2 regions of the Thalassospira marina genome follow, and region 1 is predicted to be linked to the other one. Evidence: predicted binding sites of a transcription regulator. Region 1 holds the regulator's gene; the other holds the start of a gene.
What was found. The regulator PhoB, encoded in region 1, activates phosphate uptake and scavenging genes when phosphate is short. The targets are predictions, from matches to a motif close to TNTCATAAAACTGTCA.

Region 1 (9,602 bases):
GACGGGAACGACACAAATGGGGATTTACATGAAGAAGACACTCGCTATTGCAGCACTCGCGAGCGTTGCCTTGACCGGCGCCGCACATGCGCGCGATCAGATTCGTATCGTTGGTTCGTCCACCGTGTTTCCGTTCGCAACCGCTGTCGCGGAAGAATTCGGCAAGACCACTTCTTTCAAAACACCGGTTATTGAATCGACCGGTTCAGGCGGTGGCTTGAAGCTGTTCTGTGCTGGCGTTGGGGAACAGAACCCCGACATCACCAATGCTTCGCGCCGCATTAAAAAGTCCGAAGTTGAAACCTGCGCCAAAAACGGCGTTGAAGCCATCACCGAAGTTAAAATCGGTTATGACGGCATCGTTCTTGCCAACTCCAAAGAAGCTCCGCAGTTCGAGCTGAGCAAAGAACAGATCTTCCTGGCACTGGCCAAAATCGTTCCGTCCAAAGACGGCAGCGAGCTGATCGAAAACCCGTACAAAAACTGGAAAGAAATCGATCCGTCCCTTCCGGATGAAAAGATCGAAGTTCTCGGGCCGCCCCCGACCTCCGGTACCCGTGATGCCTTCACCGAGCTGGTACTCGAAGAAGCCTGCAACGAATTCCCGGCAATTGCTGCCCTTAAAGACAGCGATAAAGCCAAGCACAAAGCTGTTTGCGCCGGTGTCCGTGAAGACGGTGCCTATGTCGAAGCTGGCGAAAACGACAACCTGATCGTTCAGAAACTCGAAGCCAACCCGGTTGCCCTGGGCATCTTCGGCTTCTCGTTCCTCGACCAGAACGGCGACAAACTGCACGGTTCGAAAATCGGCGGCGTTGAGCCGACCTTCGAAGCCATTGCTGACGCTTCCTACCCGGTTTCGCGTTCGCTGTATTTTTACGTCAAGAATGCCCACGTTGGCACCATTCCTGGCATGGAAGAATACATCGCACAGTTCACCGCCGACAAAGCCTGGGGTGACGAAGGTTACCTGGCAGATCGCGGTCTGATCCCGATGGAAGCATCGGAGCGTGAACAGGTTCGCGAAGCTGCGAAAAACCTGACCCCGCTCAGCATGTAATCTGATATTGAGCCGGTGGCAGCCCTGCGGGTTGCCACCGGTTTCTTTCGTTTAAGAATTGTATTTTTGACTATTTTGCCCCACTAGCACTGGGAACGCCTATCCGGTACCGGGTTCCTTCAGGCAAATGGAATAACATAATGTCTCTGACTTTCTTGTTGCTGGCGATTGCGCTGCTGTGTGCGCTCTCTTTCGTCTTCGGACGCAAGAGGGCTATTGCACTTTCTGGCGGCCGGTTTAGCAATCTGCATTCACTGCCGATCCATTATGGCACTTACACTGCCCTTTGGTGTGGCCTGCCGGCACTGGCATTGCTGATTGTCTGGTATGCGTTGCAGGGCCCTGTGACCGAGGCACTTGTGATCAGTGACCTGCCCGTGGAAATTACCTCCGATCCGGGCAAATTGTCGCTGGCACTTAATGCCATCTCGCTGATCGCTGCCGATAATGGCCATCATCTTGATGTGGCCCCGGAAGTCATTGAAGCCGGTCAGCGTCTGGCTGTGCTCCATTCCATTTCCAATACGGCACTGATTGTTGTGCTGCTGGCTGTTGCGCTGCTGGGTCTTGGTTTTTCCTATCGCCGCATCCTTGCGGATATGCGCGCACGCAACAATGTCGAACGCACCGTTCGCTATTTAATGATCGGTTGTTCGGCGATTGCCATTCTTTCAACGGTTGGCATTGTTTTCTCGCTGCTGTTTGAAGCCCTGCATTTCTTTAGCAAGATCAGCCCGATTGAATTTCTCTTTGGTCTGGAATGGAGCCCGCAAACCGCGATCCGTGCCGACCAGGTGGCATCGGACGGCGCCTTCGGCATGATCCCGCTTTTCGCCGGGACCCTGCTGATCACCTTTATCGCTATGCTGGTGGCCGTGCCTGTCGGCCTGTTTTCGGCGATTTATATGGGTGAATATGCATCACCCCGCTTCCGGGCCTGGGCCAAACCGGCACTCGAAGTCCTCGCTGGTGTGCCGACGGTCGTTTACGGTTTCTTCGCCGCATTGACGGTCGCTCCCTTCCTGCGCGATAGCGGTGCGGTTCTGGGCCTCAGTGTCAGTTCGGAAAGTGCGCTGGCGGCCGGTCTGGTCATGGGGATTATGATCATCCCGTTCGTATCCTCGCTGTCGGATGACGTGATGTCGCAGGTGCCCCAGGCATTGCGCGATGGCTCCTACGGTCTTGGGGCAACCAAATCCGAAACCATTCGCCTGGTTATTTTCCCGGCTGCACTGCCCGGTATCGTTGGCGCCATCCTGCTGGCGGTGTCGCGTGCAATTGGTGAAACCATGATCGTGGTGATGGCTGCCGGTCTTGCCGCCAATCTGACGGCAAACCCCCTGCAGGCCGTAACCACCGTGACCGTCCAGATTGTGACCCTGCTTGTGGGTGACCAGGAATTTGACAGTGCAAAAACCCTGTCGGCCTTCGCTCTTGGTCTGGTTCTTTTCCTAGTGACCCTGGGCCTGAACGTGTTCGCCCTGAAGGTTGTGCAGAAGTATCGCGAGAAATATGACTGATATGGCATCCTTGATGGAAGATCGCGCCGCTGGTTCCGATGCTGCCAACCTGCGCAAGCCGGTTGACTGGGACAGCGCCCACATCGCCCGCAATATCAAAAAGCGTTATGCCGCCGAACGCCGCTTCAAGGCCTATGGTCTTGCCGCGATCATGCTGGCACTCGCTGCCCTGGTCATGCTGGGTTATTCGATTGTCTCCAAGGGCTATAGCGCCTTTGTGCAGACCTTTGTCCAAATCGAAATCACCTTTGACCCGGCTACGATTGACCCGGACGCGACCCGCGACCCGGCAGTAATCGGCCGCGCCAATTTTGATGGCCTGATCAAGGATGCCCTGCGTGCACGCTTCCCTGAAGTCACCTCGCGGTCGGAAAAGCGCAAGCTTTATGACATCGTTTCAAGCGGTGCATCCTATGACCTGCGTGAACGCGTGCTCGATAATCCGTCGCTGATCGGGCAGACCCGCAAGGTCTGGCTGATTGCCGGTGATGATTTCGACATGCTCAACAAGGGCTATATCAGTGCCGAAACCAGCGAAGCCAGCCGCCGTCTTGATGACGACCAGATCGGCTGGTTCCAGTCGCTGACCGATAGTGGCGCGATTGAAAAACGTTTCCATACCCGCTTCTTCACCAATGGTGACTCCCGCGAACCGGAACTTGCCGGTATCTGGGGGGCGGCCGTGGGGTCGTTCTATACGCTGATCGTTACGCTGGTTCTGTCCTTCCCGATTGGTGTGGCTGCGGCCATCTACCTTGAGGAATTCGCCCCGAAAAACCGCCTGACCCAGGTTATTGAAGTCAATATCAACAATCTGGCGGCTGTTCCGTCCATCGTGTTTGGTCTGCTGGGGCTGGAGCTTTACCTCAATGTAATGCATCTGCCGCGTTCGGCCCCGGTTGTCGGTGGTCTGACCCTGGCCCTGATGACATTGCCGACCATCATCATTGCCGCACGCGCGGCGATCAAGGCTGTACCGCCGTCCATTCGTCAGGCTGCTTTGGGCCTTGGGGCATCGCCGGTGCAAACGGTCAGCCATCATGTGCTGCCGCTGGCAATGCCGGGCATCCTGACCGGGACCATCATTGGTATGGCCCAGGCACTGGGTGAAACGGCACCGCTGCTGATGATCGGCATGGTGGCCTTTATTGTTGATATTCCGGGCAGTGCGATGGATGCGGCAACGGTTCTTCCGGTGCAGATCTATCTGTGGGCAGACAGCCCCGAACGCGCCTTTGTTGAAAAAACCTCTGCGGCGATCATGGTATTGCTGGCTTTCCTGATCCTGATGAACGGGTTGGCCGTGTTCCTGCGCAAGAAATTTGAACGGAAGTGGTAAAATGGCTGTTGTAACTGCTGACGCAATGACAAACGCACCGCACACGCGCGGCAAGTCCAAAATGGCGGCCCGCGAACTGAACCTGTTCTACGGTGATGCCCAGGCGCTTTATAATGTCGATCTTGATGTTGTCGAACGCGAAGTCACCGCCCTGATCGGCCCGTCGGGCTGTGGTAAATCCACGTTCCTGCGTTGCCTGAACCGCATGAACGACACCATCGATGGCGTGACCATCAATGGCAAGGTCACCCTTGATGACCGCGATATTTACGATAAATCGATCGACGTTGTGCAGCTTCGCGCCCGTATCGGCATGGTGTTCCAGAAACCGAACCCCTTCCCGAAATCGATTTTTGATAACGTGGCCTATGGCCCGCGTATTCATGGTCTGGTCAATTCCCGCGACGAACTTGACGAAATCGTCATGACCTCGCTGGAAAAAGCCGGCCTGCTTAAAGAAGTTAAAGACCGTCTTTCCTCACCGGCAACCGGTCTTTCCGGCGGTCAGCAGCAGCGCCTTTGCATTGCGCGTGCGGTTGCTGTCAGCCCTGAAGTCATTTTGATGGATGAACCCTGTTCCGCGCTTGACCCGATCGCGACCGCCAAGGTCGAAGAACTGATCGACGAGCTGCGTTCGAACTACACAATTGTCATCGTCACTCACTCCATGCAGCAGGCCGCGCGTGTGTCGCAGCGCACGGCTTTTTTCCACCTGGGTAAACTGGTGGAAGTCGGCGAAACGGACCAAATCTTTACCAACCCGCGAGACGAACGGACCAAGGGTTACATCACTGGTCGCTTCGGCTAAGCCGGGCAGGAGGTAATTCGATGAGAAAAGAAGAAAGCCATATTGTCAGTTCATTCGATGATGAACTGACCCGGTTGAACAATATCATTTCCCAGATGGGCGGCCTGGCCGAAAGCCAGCTGATTTCGGCGATCCGCGCGATTTCCAAGCGTGATTCCGAACTGGCTGAACAGGTCATTGTTTCCGACCTGCGCATCGACAAACTTGAACAGGAAGTTCAGGATTTCGCCGTTCGCGTTCTGGCACTGCGCCAGCCGATGGCCGATGACCTGCGCCAGGTTGTGACCGCGCTCAAGCTGTCAAACGATCTTGAACGTATTGGCGACCTTGCTAAAAACATCGCCAAACGTGCCCAGGTTCTAAACCAGATCCCGCCGATCCGCCCGGTTCAGGTCATTCCGAACATGGCCCGTCTGGCACAGGAAATCATCAAGGACGTTCTGGACGCCTATATCGAAAACGATGCTGAAAAAGCACAGCGCGTTTGGGCCCGCGACCAGGAAGTCGACGATATGTACAATTCGCTGTTCCGCGAATTGCTGACCTACATGATGGAAGACCCGCGCAATATTACCGCATCGACCCATCTTTTGTTCATTGCCAAAAACATTGAACGCATCGGTGACCATGCCACCAACATTGCCGAAACGATCTATTACCGCATCAAGGGTGAAGATCTGCCGGTTGATGGCCGTCCCAAAAATGATGCTGCCAATTTCGCTGTGATTGAACCCAACGAGGCAGGGGAATAACAGGATGGATCCTACGGTTCTTATTGTCGAGGATGAAGCCGCCATCGTCACGATGCTGCGCTACAACCTCGAACGGGAAGGCATGAATGTTGTCGAAGCCGGTGACGGGGACGAAGCCCTGAAAATCATGGCTGAAACCCATGTTGATCTGGTCCTTCTGGACTGGATGCTGCCGGTCATGTCCGGGATCGAAGTATGCCGTCAGATCCGCCGTAAACCTGAAAGCCGCGATTTGCCGGTGATCATGGTGACCGCGCGTGGTGAAGAAGGCGACCGTATTCGCGGCCTCGATACCGGGGCCGACGATTACGTGACCAAACCCTTTGCCATTGGCGAATTGCTGGCCCGTATCCGTGCGCTTTTGCGCCGCTCCGGCCCGGCGCAACCACAGGGGCAGTTGATCTATTCCGATATCGAAATGGATCTGGCTGCGCATCGCGTCAATCGCAGCGGTAAACCCATCCATCTCGGGCCGACGGAATTTCGTCTTCTGCGTTATTTCCTGGAGCATCCGGGCCGGGTTTTCTCGCGCGAACAGTTACTTAACGCTGTTTGGGGGCCGAATATCTATGTCGAAACCCGCACGGTGGATGTGCATATCCGTCGTCTGCGCAAAGCCCTGAACGATGTCAAAGGCACCAAGGACGTTATCCGCACCGTTCGCGCGGCCGGTTATGCCCTGGATGATGACGCGGCTGCCTGATCGGCCTTTTTATTTATCGTAATTGTGACAGAATTTCGCAATTTACACTGAAAATACAAGGCCCTGTCACATTGGCAGGGCCTTGTTTTATTTCTGCTGGCAAGTTGATATTCAGCGCCGCGATGTATGTTGTCAGGCAAATGACACTGGCTGCTGTTCATGGGCCTTGGTTCTCGGCCCAGCATCTACGCTTTGTTACCGGCCCCGGTGCCTTTGGTGCCCACAGGGGCCGTTTTCGTTGCGGAGGCGGATGAATGTCCTGACGACCGCGGGGCCAGTTCATTCATCAGCAGCATGTCCGCCCGGCGGAATTTGGCAATTTCAGCATCAATTTCATCCTGCGGTACATCACAGGCTGACAGCACATGGTCCGACAGGCGCAAACCCGTTTCCAGCACTTCGGGGATGGCAGCATTGGCACCGCTGCGCGACAGGGCACCAATATGGGAAATATCCTGTGCGCGGGCGAAAATCTTCAGATGTGGGTAATGCTGGCGCAGCAATGCCACGGTTTTTTCGGTTTCATGCGGCGAACCCATGGCAACGGCGGCAACATGGGCCTGTTCTGTGTGGGCTGCCCGGAAACTTTCCGGCCTGGAACCATCGGCGAAATAAACCGGCAATCCTTCGGCCCGGCCGCGAGCCACCTGTTGGGCGTCGGATTCCAGAACGATAAAGGGAATGTTGCGGGTTCTTAACAACCGTGCCAGCACCCGGCCAACACGCCCGCAGCCGATAATCAGCACATGGTGTTCCACACCTTCGGTATGGGCTTCAATATCGCCAAGCTGGTCGGTTTCACGCGGATGCAGGATATCTTCCAGCTTTTTGCCCAGGCTGATCAGGCTGGGTGTTACGGCCATGGAAATGGCAACAATCGGCACCAGAATGGCGGCAAGTTCGGGGGTAATGGCACCGTTTTGGGCGGCCAGTGTAAACATCACAAAGGCAAATTCGCCGCCACCGGCCAGCCCCATCGCAATGCGGATCGAAACCGCCCGGTCAAACCGGGTTGCCAGCGACAGCACAAACAGGATCGCCGCCTTTATCAATAGAAGGGCAACCACGCCCATAACCACCGTAATCGCGTGGTGGTACACCACCCCGATATCGACCGACATGCCCACCGACATAAAAAACAGCGACAGAAACACCCCACGAAACGGGGCAATGTCTGCTTCGATCTGGTGGCGAAATTCGGTTTCGGCCAACATCACACCGGCAATAAACGCACCCAGCGCCATGGAAAGCCCGGCCATTTCCGTAAGCGTACTGGCCGCCAGCACGGCAAACAGGGTGCCAATGGCAAACAGTTCGGGGTTATGCAGGGCGGCAATGGCGCGAAACATCGGGCGCAATAAATATCGCCCGGCCAGCAATAACACCGCAACCGCCCCAACTCCGGCCAGGATGCTGACCCAGGGGCTGGTGGTGCTGGTGGTGTTGCCTGCGGCCTGCACCATAATCAGGAACGGGCCAACCGCCACGTCCTGCAACAGCAAAACCGCAAGGGCTGCGCGGCCAAACCGGGTGTGAAGCTGGCGTTCATCGGAAAGCTGTTTGAGGATAATCGCGGTCGATGACAAAGCCAGCGCGCCGGCAATCACCAGCGCACTTGGCAGTGGCAGATCAATCGTCATCAGCGCGACAAAACCGATGCCCAGCGTGACAATAATTTGCAAAACACCAAGGGCGGCAAATTTACCGCCAATCACGCGCAACCGTTCACGCGACAGTTCCAGCCCGATCATGAAAAGCAGGAAAACAACGCCCAGTTCGGCAACGGTGGAAATGTCCCTGTTGCTGGGAATAAGCCCCAGCCCGAACGGCCCGATCACCAGCCCGCCAATCAAAAAACCAATGATGGAATTGGCACGCAGGCGCTGGGCAATAGGCACTGCAATCACCGCAGCACTTAAAATCAGGAACAGCTCGAACAGCACATTGCTATGGGGCATGAATAATTATCCAGGGGCGTTGAATTTCAGGCCAGTCACCAAACGTTCCCGGTTATTCTTACCATAGCGCAATGCAATGAAAAAACGATGTAAATCTGGGATATGGATTTGCCGATGGCGACGGTGAGGGCAGCGAAAATCGGGCAGGGCGAATTGATCAAAATCGATGGCTGGTGGCGGTGCCGTTGTGGGCTGGCAGTGAACCTTTCGGATTTTTGGATGCCGGGGGTAACAAGAAATTCCGCACCCGTTTCTGGCAGGAGAAACACATGACCCGCCCAATTGCCATTGTGCTTTGGGGCGATACACATATCTATTGGCACATCGCGCGACAGCAGGCTGTGTTTTAGGTAACAACGCCAAAATATGCCCCTGTTCAAGCCGGTCTTTGTGCCGTTATCTGGGGGGAGATTGCTTGCGTTTGCGGGGTGGCAATGCCATCTTGCGCGGCAGCGCCCGGTAAACAGGGCGCAATTTTTTTAATGATAAATGGCGGACCGGTTTTGGAACAGCTTATACCCTATTTGCAAATCGTTGGCGGACTTGTTCTTTTGACGGCCGGGGGCGAATTCATGGTGCGGGGCGCGGTGGGCCTTGCCCTGCTCATGGGGATTTCCAAGGTCATTGTCGGGCTGACAATTGTTGCCGCGGGCACATCGGCACCTGAATTTGTCGTGTCGCTGAATGCAGCCCTGGCCGGGTCGGGCGACATTGCAATGGGTAACGTGGTTGGCTCCAATATTGCCAATATCCTGCTGATCCTGGGCGCTGTCGCCGTGTTAAAACCAATTGCCGCCAGCCGCACCACCACAATCCGCGACGGCGGGGCGATGCTGCTTGGCACTGTGCTGTTTATTGGCCTTTGCATGTGTGGTGTGATCGAACGCTGGGCCGGTGCGGTGATGTTGGCGGTGCTGATCGCGATCTGGTATTTCACCTACAAGCATGACAAAAAAAGCCCGGGCGATGCCAGCTCGCTGCATGAAGACGAAGCCGATGAAGTTGGCGAAGTCCCCAGTGGCTGGTTCAAACCGATCATCGCCACCGTTATTGGCATTGTCGGGCTGACCTTCGGGGCGGACCTGCTGGTGGATGGTGGTGTCACGGTTGCCCGTGAATTCGGGGTTTCCGAAGCCGTTATCGGTTTGACGCTGGTCGCCTTTGGTACATCGCTTCCGGAACTGGCGGCATCGATGGTTGCGGCATTCCGCGGGCATTCCGACGTGGCGCTGGGCAATGTGGTGGGGTCAAATCTTTTGAACCTGCTGGTTATTATTGGCGGTGTTTCGATCATTTCGCCCATTGCCGTGCCCGCCCAAATCGCACAGTCCGATATGTGGATCATGCTGGGTGTGACGGTGGCACTGCTGGTGGTGGCCTATAGTGCACAGCGCATTGGCCGTATTACCGGTGCCGTATTCATGGCGGCCTATGCGGCCTATGTCGGTACGCTGTTTGCAGG
Region 2 (4,920 bases), 1.7 Mb from region 1:
TCGTTTACATCACCCATGACCAGTCCGAAGCTCTGGTAATGTCTGATCAGGTTGCCGTTATGAATGCCGGCCGGTTTGAACAGGTTGGCACGCCACAGGAACTTTATTATCAGCCGCAAACGCCATTTGTTGCTGGCTTTGTCGGCGAAAGCAACCGATGGCAGGGTTCAATTGAAACCATTGTCGATGGACAGGCGGTGATCCGCCTTCAAAGCGGCGGTGTTATTTATGCTGTCATTGACGCAGCAGGCGCATCCGCATTGCCAACCGGCAAGCTGGTTGATGTATTTGTCCGTCCCGAAGCCATCAGCATTGAACGCGAGGGGCAGGGACAGATGCAGGGAAGTACGCAGGAGCCGGGCACCAATACCATGCAGGGCCGGGTTGAAAACCTGCTGTTTAACGGTGCCGCCAGCAGCGTGCAGCTTAAGGAAGTAACCACGGGTCATGAAATGAATGTGGCACTACCGCAAACCGGCGCCTTTGCCGATTTGCGGCCCGGTGACATTCTTGAACTTGGCTGGAAAGCCAGCCAGACCAAATGTTTCCCGGCTGCAGGCAATGCGCAACCGGCCAAATCGGGCGAGGCCGCCGCATGAGCAACCCGTCAGGCTCCCTTACCGGAAATGGCCTGAAGCTTGGTGTATTGCTGATGGCAACACCCTTGCTGCTATGGCTGATCCTTCTTGTGTTGCTGCCGCATCTTGACCTGTTGATGGTCTCGCTGCGCGAACGCATTTCCTATGGCAAATATGAATTCAGCTTTGCCAATTACATCGAATTTTTTACCGAACCCCTTTACTGGAACACCTATGTTCGAACCGCCACAATGTCGATTTTGGCAACGGCGCTGACATTGGTGATCGGCTTTCCTGTGTCCTATTACATCGCCAAGGTGATGCGGGGCAGGGCAAAGAATGTGCTGTTCTTGCTGTGTCTTATTCCGTTTTGGGTCAGCGAGCTGGTGCGCACCTTTGGTTGGATGATCCTGCTGCGGGAAAGCGGCGTCATCAGCCATTTCCTGCAATGGTCGGGGCTGGTCGATGGGCCGGTCGAACTGCTTTATAACGATGTCACCATTATGGTCGGGCTGGTTTATACGTCCATGCTGTTCATGGTGGTGCCACTGGTTTCCGTACTGGACAGCCTTGATGACAGCCTTATCGAGGCCGGATACGACCTTGGCGGCAATGCCTTTACCGTCACACGCGATATTGTCATTCCCCATGCGATGCCGGGCATTGCATCGGGCTGTATCGTTGTTTTCATGCTGACCCTAGGAAACTATCTGACGCCAACTCTTTTGGGCGGCAAAAGCAGCCTGTGGTTCACCGAACAGATCTATACCCAGTTCATTACCCGCTTTAACTGGGAATCAGGTTCGGCTTTCGGGTTCCTGTTGCTGGTGTTGTCCTCGTTGATTGTCTGGCTGGGCTTGAAGCTTAGCCGTCAGACATTGTCAGATACCGTGGGTTAAGGGGGCATCATGATACCATCCATTCCCCAGCCGCGTTTCGCCAAGGGCCTTTATGGGGCCTATGTGACGCTGTTTTTCATCTATCTTGCCGCCCCACTGGTCGTTGTTGGTGTGTTTGCCTTTAACGACAGCCTGTTTCCCTCCATGCCATGGGAAGGGGGCACGCTTGCCTGGTTCTTTGGCGACAAAGATCCCTATATCGGCATTTTCCACGATGGTACGCTTTTGCGCAGTGTGGGCACATCGGCCTTTGTTGCCTTTTGGGTAACGTTGCTGTCGGTAACGGTTGGCACCTGCAACGCGTTTTTGTTTGAACGCGGCAAGTTCCCCGGCAAAAACCTGCTTTATATGGTCGCAATTTCGCCGCTGGTGATCCCCGGTGTTATTCTGGGTATCTCGATCCTGGTGTTTTCAAATGCCATTGCCAACGGCATCGAAGAGGCATTGGGCTGGGACTGGGATTTTCTGCGTCCCGGTTTGTTTTTGGTGATTTTGGGCCAGTTTGCCTTCGTCACCACCATCACCACGCTGATCATTTCGGCACGGTTGCGCAAATTTGACCTGACCCTGGAAGAAGCCGCCCTTAATTTGGGGGCAACACGGGCTGATGCCATTCGCACCATCACGATCCCGTTTTTAAAACCCGCCCTGATCGGGGCGGCCATCGTGTCGTTTCTGATGTCGTTTGAAAACTTCAATACGACATTGATGCTGGTGGGTTCGGATGCGCCGCTGACCATTGCGATGTTTGACCGGCTCAAACAGGGGTCAACACCAGTGCTAAATGCGCTGTCGCTGCTGTTGATGGTGGTTTCAGGGGGGCTGGCACTTCTGTCCGTGTTTGCCCAGCGCGACAAGCAGATAAAAGACTGATCACACAAGTCTAAAACCATTTCAAAATGAACATCGCAAGGAAAGGCGGCCAGTTGGCTGCCTTTTCTTTTGGTGATTCGATGTTGATATGAAAATGTATGAAATGCATTCCTGTCATTCAACTATAAAGTGATTTTGCGGTTTTGAGTACGGTTTCGACCCATATTTCCCCAGTGTTTCAATAGTGTGACATCTTTAAATAGTGATGTTTTTGATGTTGACTGAACCAAAAATACGCTCGCGAAAATTCACTTTCCGATCAAATGAAAATTAATGTTCATTTTATGTATTAAAATGAACGTGAAATCTGTTTCAAACATAAGTTTCCGAAAACTGTCACTTGAGTGAATGGCCACTGCATTGGAAAAAACATGCGTGTTGCTTGGTCTGGCAGAGGGCAGGCCAAAGCAGGCGATTTATTTCATTTGGGAGTTCACAGAATCATGTTTCGCAAAACGCTGATGGCGGCAGCAGCGCTGTTTGCAATGGCAAATACGGCCAGTGCAGCAACTGAAATCACCTGGTGGCATGCCATGGACGGCGCCCTTGGTGATGTCGTTAATCATATTGCTGATGATTTCAACAACAGCCAGTCCGAATACAAGGTCGTTCCGATCAACAAGGGTGGCTATGAAGACACGATGACTGCCGGCATCGCAGCGTTCCGCGCGAAAAACCAGCCGAACATCATCCAGATCTTTGACGCCGGTGCAGCAACCATCATCAACGCCAAAGGCGCTGTTTATCCGGTTCAGGACCTGCTCGAAAAATACGGCTCGAAATTCGACATCAACGACTACATCCCGGGTGTTCGTTATTTCTATGCTGACTCCGCTGGCAAAATGATCGGCATGCCGTTCAACAGCTCGACCCCGCTTCTGTATTTCAACAAGGATGCCCTGGCAAAAGCCGGTATTCAGAACCCGCCGAAAACCTGGCAGGAATTTGAAGAAATGGCACCGAAGCTGAAAGAAGCCGGTTACGAAGGTCTGGCTGAATCGCACAGCCCCTGGATCTTCTTTGAAAACTTCATGTCGCGTCACAACCTGCAGATGGCAACCGCCAATAACGGTTATGACAGCACCGATGTCGAACTTCTTTACAACAATGAAGACCTGAAAAATCATTGGAAGAAGATGAAGGAATGGAAGGACGCAGGCTATTTCGGTTATTATGGCCGCGCCTGGGGTGCTAACCAGGATGCCTTCCTGCAGCAGAAAGCAGCTATGTGGCTGGGTTCGTCAGGTTCGTTTGGTGGCCTGCGCAAAAGTGCGACCTTTGATTTCGGCACCTCGACCCTTCCTTACTGGAAAGGCGTTGGCGATGCACCGAAAAGCACCTTTATCGGTGGCGCTTCGCTGTTTGCATTCTCCGGTCATTCTGACGAAGAAAACAAAGGCGTTGCCGCATTCTTCGAATTCCTGACCAAACCGGAAACCCAGTATTACTGGCACAAGGAAACCGGTTACGTTCCGATCACCACCGCGGCCTATGATCTGGCCAAAAAAGACGGCTACTACAAAGAAAGCCCGGATGCAGAAGTTGGCATCCAGCAGCTTTCCGAAGAAGGTGGCAAATGGACCAAAGGCTATCGTCTTGGTTTCTATGTCCAGATCCGTGAAGTGATCTACAGCGAAGTCGACAAAATGATGAACGGCGAAGAAACCGTTGATCAGGCTTTCGACGTAATCGAAACCGAAGGCAACAAGCTGCTGAAGCGTTTCCACGACACCTACAGCAACTAATCATTCTTGCGGGGCAGGGCGGCGCTTATCGTCGCCCTGCCTTTTTGGTTTTCCAGTTTCCTTCAGGCCGATATCCGTCATGAAACGCGTTCAGTTCGGGCATAGCCCGGTGCCTTATCTTTTTGTGGCACCTCAAATCATTATTATTGCCATCTTTTTTCTATGGCCGGCCGCGCAGGCGGTCCATCAGTCGTTTTTGCTTGAAGATGCGTTTGGCATGTCTTCGCAATTCGTCTGGTTTCGCAATTTCGAAGATGTGCTTTCAAGCCCCAGCTGGCTGAAATCTGCCGGGTTTACGGTGGTGTTTTCGGTTCTGGTGGCGGTTCTTTCAATTGCCATATCGCTGTTTTTGGCGGTGCGTGCCGATGAAATCATTCGCGGTGCCAAAGTTTATAAAACCCTGCTGATGTGGGGTTATGCCGTGGCACCACCTGTGGCGGGCCTTTTGGGCATCATGATGTTCAATCCGCTGATGGGCGACCTTTACATTCTGCTTAACCGCATCGGCCTTGATTTCAACCATATCCAGAATGGCAATGATGCCACCTTTGTTGTGGTGCTGATCGCGGTCTGGAAACAGGTCAGTGTGAATTTCATTTTCTTTCTTTCCGGCCTGCAGGGCATTCCCAAATCGGTTACCGAGGCGGCAACGCTGGACTGCAAAAGTGCCGAACGCCGGTTCTGGACCATTACATTCCCGCTTTTGGCCCCGACGACTTTTTTCCTCATGGTCATCAACCTGACTTACGCGTTCTTTGAAACCTTTGGCATCATCGATGTGTCCACCAAAGGTGCGCCGGGCGGTGCCACGGCAACGCTGGTTTA

Region 2: the regulator PhoB is predicted to act here: its motif matches at 2,674-2,689, upstream of ugpB (sn-glycerol-3-phosphate ABC transporter substrate-binding protein UgpB).

Annotation. Positions count from the first base shown of each region.
Region 1 is NZ_CP024199.1:3,710,647-3,720,248, reverse strand. It holds gene CSC3H3_RS16975 (PstS family phosphate ABC transporter substrate-binding protein) at 29-1,060, shown strand; gene pstC (phosphate ABC transporter permease subunit PstC) at 1,201-2,580, shown strand; gene pstA (phosphate ABC transporter permease PstA) at 2,573-3,919, shown strand; gene pstB (phosphate ABC transporter ATP-binding protein PstB) at 3,921-4,727, shown strand; gene phoU (phosphate signaling complex protein PhoU) at 4,748-5,479, shown strand; gene phoB (phosphate regulon transcriptional regulator PhoB) at 5,484-6,182, shown strand; gene CSC3H3_RS16945 (cation:proton antiporter domain-containing protein) at 6,368-8,140, opposite strand; gene CSC3H3_RS16940 (calcium/sodium antiporter) at 8,644-9,602, shown strand, end outside.
Region 2 is NZ_CP024199.1:2,044,934-2,049,853, forward strand. It holds gene CSC3H3_RS09330 (ABC transporter ATP-binding protein) at 1-599, shown strand, start outside; gene CSC3H3_RS09335 (ABC transporter permease) at 596-1,477, shown strand; gene CSC3H3_RS09340 (ABC transporter permease) at 1,487-2,350, shown strand; gene ugpB (sn-glycerol-3-phosphate ABC transporter substrate-binding protein UgpB) at 2,794-4,095, shown strand; gene CSC3H3_RS09350 (ABC transporter permease subunit) at 4,175-4,920, shown strand, end outside.